Linked DNA regions of Glaciimonas sp. CA11.2. The protein of the gene in region 1 binds, or shares a complex with, the protein of each later gene. Links are inferred from orthologs where the notes say so. Each region holds a gene or a part of one and is shown on either strand. Other genes may lie near its edges.

Region 1 (4,400 bases):
GCAACATTTCCCTTATACGACGCCACCATAAGGGCAGTATCACCATTGTGCGCACGTGCGTTAAGGTTAATTCCGCGTGCATTTAGTAATATATTGAACGACCTCATTGCATCTTCACGTATTGCCAACATCAAACCGGTCTCACCGCGTTTGCTCTCAACAATATTGGGATCCAGTCCGGTCGCAAGCAATTTGGGTAGACGACGATAATCATCCATCTGGACCAACTTGAAGAATTCGTCCGAGTTGGCAGCTTTGCTTACCATCGGAAACGCGCCCAACATGATTGCCAGTATTCCGCCACTGGCGCTCGACAAAAAGCGACGACGCGTGGCCGTTGCATTGACGGTTTCAACAAATTTAAGCATGGGCGATCTCTTGAGGCAGTTTGAATAACGTAAAGAAGTTATCTGTGGTTTGCTGGGCAACCTGGGCCACGGGCAAACCCTTCAGGTTGGCCAGATATTCTGCTACATGCACCACTAATCCGGGCTCGTTCATCCTGCCACGATACGGCACAGGAGCGAGATACGGCGAGTCGGTCTCAATTAAGGTACGTTCCAACGGGACCTCCAAAGCAACGGCTTGCAGGTCTTTTGCGCTCTTAAAAGTAACGATGCCGGAAAACGAAATATAAAATCCCATTTCAATTGCCGCTTCAGCCACCGCCAATGACTCGGTAAAGCAATGCATGACGCCGCCAGCGCCACCGGCATTCGTACCCGCGCCCTCTTCACGCATAATTTTTATCGTATCTTCCGATGCAGCGCGTGTGTGGATAATCAATGGCTTTCCGGTTGCTCGGGAGGCGCGTATATGACGACGAAAACGTTCACGCTGCCATTCAAGATCACCTTTAAGCCGAAAATAATCCAGACCGGTCTCACCAATAGCGATGATTTTTGGATGATCGGAAAGTCTGACCAAGTCATCCACCGTCGGTTCTGGCGTATCTTCGTAGTCGGGATGAACACCCACTGAGGCGTAGATATGCGGGTAAGTTTTTGCCAATTTCAGAACCTGCGGAAAATCAGGCAAATCGACAGAGACGCACAGCGCGTGCGTCACCTTGTTTTCTGCCATCTTAGCCAATATTTCTGGCATTTTCGCAGCAAGCTCGGGAAAATTGATATGACAGTGAGAGTCGATGTACATGATATAAGTAGATTAAAAACAGGGCAAATCGGAGTAGAAAATCATCTGAACAACGAAAACAGATGAAACACGACAGGAGGCTGCGGATAGACATGCTGCACATTATTACTGGACGTGGAATCGATTTGTATCGATTTATCTAACGAGTTGGCAATCCCGCGATCAAGCAAAACAAATGGATAGTACAAATAGCGCTCGCACAACCAGCATAAATTTATGCGACGCGCTTGCCTAATATTACTAAATCGCGCTCAATGCCATCAAGCGTTGCCACCCTTGGCATGTTGGCCCAGCGCTCGAACCCAAATACTTCAAATAATTTCAAACTTGGCGCGTTGTGACCGAAGACAAAACCCAGCAAAGTGTGAACCCCAGCTTGCGGTGCATAAGTAAGAGCCTGCTCCATCAGATAACGGCCAATCCCTTTGCCACGCGCGACTTCATGTATGTAGATCGAAATTTCAGCAGTTCCAGCGTAGGCGGGACGACCGTAAAAATCAGAATACGACAACCATCCAACGATGGCAGGCGAGGCGGCATCATCAACCGATTGATCGACGGATTGATCAAGTTCCTGCTCAACAACCCATAACGGACGCAAAGTTGCGTTGTGGTGATCGAACCAGGCTTGACGCGATTCAACCGAAACCGGCTCTGTATCGGCCGTCACCTCACGCGAGGCGACGGTACTGTTGTAGATTGCAACTATGGCGGTGAGATCCTGTTGCGTGGCGATTCTGTGATGATATTTCATATTTATAAAGTGTGAGTAGGTCGGCTGGAACTCAGTGCGGAGCCAAGAATTTCTTCAATGCGAGTACGTAATCTATGTCCACCATCATCATCTGGAAAGTGAACGCCAATCCCCTGGGCCCGGTTATTATTTGCGCCGGATGGTGTAATCCAGGCGACTTTGCCAGCAATCGGATATTTTGCGGGGTCTTCCATCAAAGTGAGAATCAAATAAATCTCATCTCCAATAACATGCGCTTTGTTGGTCGGCACGAACACCCCACCAAAGGTTAAAAACGGCATATAAGCCGCGTATAAAGCCGATTTCTCCTTGATCGCCAGGGATAAAACCGAGGGTCTGGCTAACCTTACACCACCACCAACGATTGAATTTTCTGCCATGTGCTTTCCCTTTCGAATAATTAAAACCCGCAATTGCATGACGCATGTTTGCTGGCAATGTGACCCCCGATCGCAACATTGCGTTCACTTCACTTACTAGCGACATCGCACAAGTGGCATCAGCCTGACGTACCATCATACCGTCTTCATCAGTAAGTTCTCAATAAACCGCGTCGGAACAATCTGTCGATACTTCTGAAATTAATGCCGAGAACAAGATTCAGGCAAATATTTTTGCATAATCCAACAGCATATCTTCAATAAAAAGCCGCGCAGATAACGGATGCTCCGCAATCGCCCGTCGCTCGTTACAAGCCTTTAATCCACGCAACAAATCACCCGTTTGTGTCCTTGCGGCAAGGGTAACCAGAACCTTTTGATGGCGCGGATAATAGCGAACGGTGTTGGTCATTTTCAGCGAAAACAAATCATAGAGCCAGCGCTGCTGCCAACCGAGTAGTTCTACCACGGGCGTTTTCTGCAAGCGTTCCGCGCATTTCAGCGCCCCATCAATACCGGGCGCACTCAGATAAGCTAACAACTCGTTGATCAGTTCACGCCCTTCACTTTGTGACTGAATCTGTGCGGTCAACGGCGCGCCACCCTGCTCGGCTAGCCACATATCAGCATCAGCGACACCTTGTTGTTGTAACCAGAGAAGCGCCTCCTGACGTGAAGGAACCGGCATTGGAAATTTACGGCAGCGCGATAATATCGTCGGCAACAACCGATCCAGGCTATTCGAAATCAACAAAAATACAGTGTTCGGCGGTGGCTCTTCCAAGGTTTTTAAAAGGGCATTGGCGGCGGCGGCATTTAGCGCTTCTGCTGGATACAGCACCACTACCCGTTGCCCCTGACGATGCGTAGAAATATTCATGAATCCGGCCAACGCACGAATTTGATCAATCTTAATTTCTTTCGATGGCGCTTTAGTCGACTTTGCAGTTTTTTTGCTATCCCCTCCATCGTCGGCCCCGTCGCCGACATCGCGTGCATCCTCATCCTCCAAAGTTTCTGGCCGCACCCGACGATAATCAGGATGATTATGCTGAACAAACCAGCCACATGATGGACAAACGCCACAGGCGTGACCATCCGCTAGTGGCGCATCGCAAAATAACGACTGTGCAAATTGCTCGGCAAAAATGGTTTTACCAATTCCTTCAGCACCGTGAAACAAGATCGCGTGCGGCATGCGGGCGCGCATTGCTTGCAGCTGCTGCCAAGCATTACTTTGCCATGGGAATATCAAATTACTCATTAATTTAACAATCACTCAATCCATTAATTAATTACTTTGTTGGCAACTCGGCAAGTGTACGCCAACGCTAATACTAGACCACCGGTCCGGCAATCACGCCCCGTTACAAAGCCGCGATGATTTTTTCCAGGCCTCGCTGAATGTCAGCAATAGGTTGTGTCGAATCGATTACCCGGAAACGGGCAGGAAACTGCGCCGCTCGACGCAAATACTCCGCACGCGTATCGGCGAAAAATGTTGCCTTCTCCTGTTCAAACCGATCCAGATCACGCGTCGCATCCAAACGTGCCCGCGCCACTTCTAATGGCACGTCAAACAATAGCGTTAGATCCGGCTGCAAATGTGGATGTACCCATTGCTCTAAAACATCCAATTTATTCAGAGAAAGTTTTCTGCCGCCGCCCTGATAGGCAAACGTCGCATCGCTAAAACGGTCAGAAACGACCCAATCGCCGCGTGCCAATGCCGGCTCAATGACTTGCGCCAAATGCTCGCGGCGGGATGCAAACATCAGCATAGCCTCGGTTTCAAGATGCATTTTTTTATGCAAGACCAATTCACGCAATGCTTCGCCCAGTGCCGTTCCGCCGGGCTCACGGGTCGTAACTACGATCAGTCCACGACTGCGTAATAATTCAGTAACGTAGCCGATGTGCGTTGATTTCCCCGCCCCATCGATACCTTCAAAGGTAATAAATTTTGCAGATGTCATAGATCTCTGAACATTTCCGTAAGTAACTCTTTGTTTGTCATAGTGTAACCGACCAAATACGTGATAATGCAAGGCAATGTCCTGCAATGTCGATGAATACCATTGATTGCCCTTTGATTAACGCTGAATAGTAGC
Region 2 (3,866 bases), 2.0 Mb from region 1 along the record:
ATCTTTCAGATAACGTTCGTCTTTGCCGTGCTTGACCTTGTACAACGGCGGTTGCGCGATGTAGATGTGACCGCGCTCGACCAGTTGTGGCATTTGCCGATAGAACAATGTCAGCAGCAAGGTACGGATGTGGGCGCCATCGACGTCCGCATCGGTCATGATAATGATGCGGTGATAACGCAGTTTGTCGGCGTTGAATTCGTCTGGTCCGATACTCGTGCCTAAGGTGGCGATCAGGGTGGTGATCTGTTCAGACGAAAGCATTTTTTCGAAGCGTGCTTTTTCGACGTTCAGGACTTTACCGCGCAATGGCAGAATCGCTTGAAATTTACGGTCGCGGCCTTGCTTGGCTGATCCGCCCGCTGAGTCACCCTCGACGATATAAAGTTCGCAGAGTGCTGGATCTTTTTCCTGGCAATCGGCCAGTTTGGATGACAAGCCGAGTCCGTCCATGACGCCTTTACGACGTGTCAGTTCACGCGCTTTACGCGCAGCATCACGCGCGCGAGCGGCTTCGACAATTTTGCCGCAAATAATTTTGGCGTCGTTTGGTTTTTCTTGCAAATAGTCGTTGAGTGTTCTGGCGACGATTTCTTCTACAGGCAAACGGACTTCGCTGGAGACCAGTTTATCTTTGGTTTGCGAGCTGAATTTTGGCTCTGGCACCTTGACCGATAAGACGCAAGTTAAGCCTTCGCGCATATCGTCGCCGCTGGTTTCAACTTTGGCGCGTTTGGCGAAATCGTGTTCTTCGATATACTTGTTGAGCACGCGCGTCATTGCTGCGCGTAATCCGGTCAAATGGGTTCCGCCATCGCGTTGCGGAATGTTATTGGTGAAGCATAAGACTTGCTCGTTGTAGGCGTCGTTCCATTGCATGGAAACATCGACTGTTACGCCCTCTTTTTCGCCGGTTGCCTGAAAAATCGTTGGATGTAATACGCTCTTGTTTTTATTGATGTATTCCACAAAACCACGCGTACCACCTTCGAAGGCAAAGAGTTCTTCCTTACCGGAACGTTGGTCGGTTAACTTGATGCGTACGCCATTATTCAAGAACGATAATTCGCGGATACGCTTGGCTAGAATTTCATAGTGAAATTCAACGTGCGTGAAAATTTCTTCGTCGGCCCAAAAGTGAACTTCGGTGCCACGTTTGTCGGTGTCGCCAATGACTTTGATCGGCGATACGATCATGCCATTGATGGTTTCGATTTCACGATCTTGTGGGACGCCACGGACAAACTCCATGTAATGCACTTTGCCATCGCGACGAATCGTGAGCTTCAATAGCTTCGATAAACCGTTGACGCAAGAGACACCCACGCCATGTAAACCGCCAGAAACTTTGTAAGAGTTCTGATCGAATTTGCCACCCGCGTGTAACTCGGTCATGACGATCTCTGCGGCGCTGCGCTTAGGCTCGTGCTTGTCGTCAAACTTGATGCCGGTTGGTACGCCACGACCATTGTCGGTGACGGAAATCGAATTATCAGAGTGAATCGTGACGTTGATTTCGGTGCAATGACCGGCTAACGATTCATCAATCGAGTTATCTAATACCTCAAATACCAGATGATGCAAGCCGGTGCCGTCTGAAGTGTCGCCGATGTACATCCCCGGACGTTTTCGTACTGCTTCCAGACCTTCGAGGATCTGAATTGAGGACGCGCCGTACGTATCTGGTACCGGCTGATTGGTGTTGTCTTGTGGGATTGATGACATGGCTACCTTCTGAATAGACTGCTACAAAAACGTGAATCCAAGCGGAAATCCGCAACGTGCAGATTTCTTAAATGTGGCAAAGGGGCCGAAGCCCCAACGTCACGATGGCATTACTTTGACGATTTTTTGCGACCCGATATAACTTGCGATGCGACTTGTGATATGACGCGATATCGCATCATTTCACATAATGCTAAGTGGCACGACGCCACAATATCCTTTGCAGACACTAAATCCGCATTGGCATCACGACATACTTAAAATCAACATTTTCCGGGACAGTGATCAGCGCGGATGAATTAGCGTCACCGAGGGCAATATTAACGTTCTCGCCCTTCAAATTGTTCAATACGTCGAGCAAATACGTGACATTGAAACCAATGTCCACACTGTCTCCGCCGTAGTCGATTTCTAGCTCTTCAATCGCCTCTTCCTGATCGGCATTGGTTGAGCTGATTTTGAGACTGCCTGGTGTGACAACCCAACGCACGCCCTTGAACTTGTCGCTGGTCATAATTGCAGCGCGTTGCAACGAGCGCAGCAGACGATCGCGGCCGATGGTGAAATCGTTCTTATAACCTTTTGGCACCACGCGGGTGTAGTCAGGAAATTTACCTTCAACCAGTTTCGAGATCAACTCAATGTCAGCGAACGATAATTTGACCTGATTGTTGGCGATTTCCAACTGAACCGGCTCATCGGTTTCGTCCAGCAGGCGTTGCAACTCAATGATGGTTTTGCGTGGAATGATGACTTCCTGACGGGCAAACTCTTGCTCTGTCGCGACCTGGCAAAACGCCAGACGGTGACCGTCGGTGGCGACAGCGATGACATTATTGCCATCCAGCACCAATAGTAAACCGTTGAGGTAATACCGAATATCTTGCTGCGCCATCGAAAAATGGACCATGTTGAAGAGATGCTTCAAGGTCTTTTGCGGCAACGTGACGGTGGCGTTGTAATGCTCAGCTTGGGCGACGGTCGGAAACTCTTCAGCTGCCAACGTTTGCAATGCAAATCGGGACTTGCCGGATTGCACTGTCATCCGCTTATTGCTCAGTGTCAGCGAGACTTCACCGGACTCCGGCAATGCGCGCAGAATATCGAGAAGTTTACGTGCAGCAACAGTCGTTGCGACAACTTCTGAGCCAGTGCCAACATTTGCATTGGTCGTAATTTGCACTTCAATGTCAGTAGACAGAAAAGAGACTTTTTCGCCGTCCTTGCGAATGAGGATATTGGCCAGAATCGGCAATGTGTGCCGACGCTCGACAATACCACTCACGATCTGCAGTGGCCGGAGAAGAGTATCTCGGTTAGTTTTGACCAATTGCATAGCTATATCCTTATTATCTAAAATTCAACAAATATCGCTTCATTTTAACCATTCTGAGTGGCCTTGAACCAACCTAACAATGTAACTTACTTCGACTACTTATGAATGACATCAATAAGAAAAGTATCGGAGACTTGTACATTATCATCCGGTTTATGGTGCTATTTTACGTTTCCGACAGGAAATTCACCCACACTTATCGATTTAAAATCGCACTTTTGCATTTTTTCAATGAGATTGGAGCAGTATTTCGCACTGTAAAAAAACCACACTTGCGCGGACTCTACCATCACTAATCTCCAGGTTATCCACAGGCTGAAAGGCACAAATGTGGATAACTCGCCAACTGCATCATTATTCGTAGCCCTAACCTTTTAAGGTTTGCTCTAAAACGTGCAGTTCGTGGTTGCATTCGGGATTTTTGGTCCGGTCGCCGGCGATTTTGCGTACGGCGTGCAATACAGTGGTGTGATCCCGGCCACCGAAAAGTTCGCCAATTTCTGGCAAACTTTTTTGCGTAAGCTCTTTTGCCAGATACATTGCAATCTGACGTGGCCGCGCAATGTTCGCAGGGCGCTTTTTGGAATACATGTCGGCGACCTTGATGTTAAAGAAATCCGCGACCGTCTTTTGAATATTTTCGACAGAAATTTGGCGATTTTGTACGGAAAGCAAGTCTTTCAACGCGTCTTTGACGATGTCAATGGTGATGTCTTTGCCATGAAAACGTGAGTACGCCAAAATCTTGCGCAGCGCTCCCTCTAGTTCACGGACGTTTGAGCGCAGATGTTTTGCAACAAAAAAA

Evidence for each region.
Region 2: the proteins of RGU75_RS16535 (region 1) and dnaN are in contact, whole or in part, in a cryo-EM structure (PDB 8GIZ), measured with the Escherichia coli proteins. The link is inferred for Glaciimonas sp. CA11.2 from one-to-one orthologs.

The regions. Positions count from the first base shown.
Region 1 is NZ_JAVIWL010000001.1:3,814,061-3,818,460, reverse strand. The notes cover bases 1,532-4,377. They hold RGU75_RS16535 (DNA polymerase III subunit delta'), read right to left. Parts: upstream 3,554-4,377; coding sequence 2,510-3,553; downstream 1,532-2,509. Other genes in these bases: tmk (dTMP kinase), read right to left, coding at 3,657-4,265; RGU75_RS16540 (PilZ domain-containing protein), read right to left, coding at 1,912-2,289; RGU75_RS16545 (N-acetyltransferase family protein), read right to left, coding at 1,532-1,909. In the rest of the region: RGU75_RS16555 (ankyrin repeat domain-containing protein), read right to left, coding at 1-368; RGU75_RS16550 (TatD family hydrolase), read right to left, coding at 361-1,155; more of RGU75_RS16545, read right to left, coding at 1,370-1,531. UniProt on the Escherichia coli protein: Part of the beta sliding clamp loading complex, which hydrolyzes ATP to load the beta clamp onto primed DNA to form the DNA replication pre-initiation complex.
Region 2 is NZ_JAVIWL010000001.1:1,781,327-1,785,192, reverse strand. The notes cover bases 1,009-3,866. They hold dnaN (DNA polymerase III subunit beta), read right to left. Parts: upstream 3,062-3,866; coding sequence 1,955-3,061; downstream 1,009-1,954. Other genes in these bases: dnaA (chromosomal replication initiator protein DnaA), read right to left, coding at 3,428-3,866; gyrB (DNA topoisomerase (ATP-hydrolyzing) subunit B), read right to left, coding at 1,009-1,725. In the rest of the region: more of gyrB, read right to left, coding at 1-1,008. UniProt on the Escherichia coli protein: Confers DNA tethering and processivity to DNA polymerases and other proteins. Acts as a clamp, forming a ring around DNA (a reaction catalyzed by the clamp-loading complex) which diffuses in an ATP-independent manner freely and bidirectionally along dsDNA.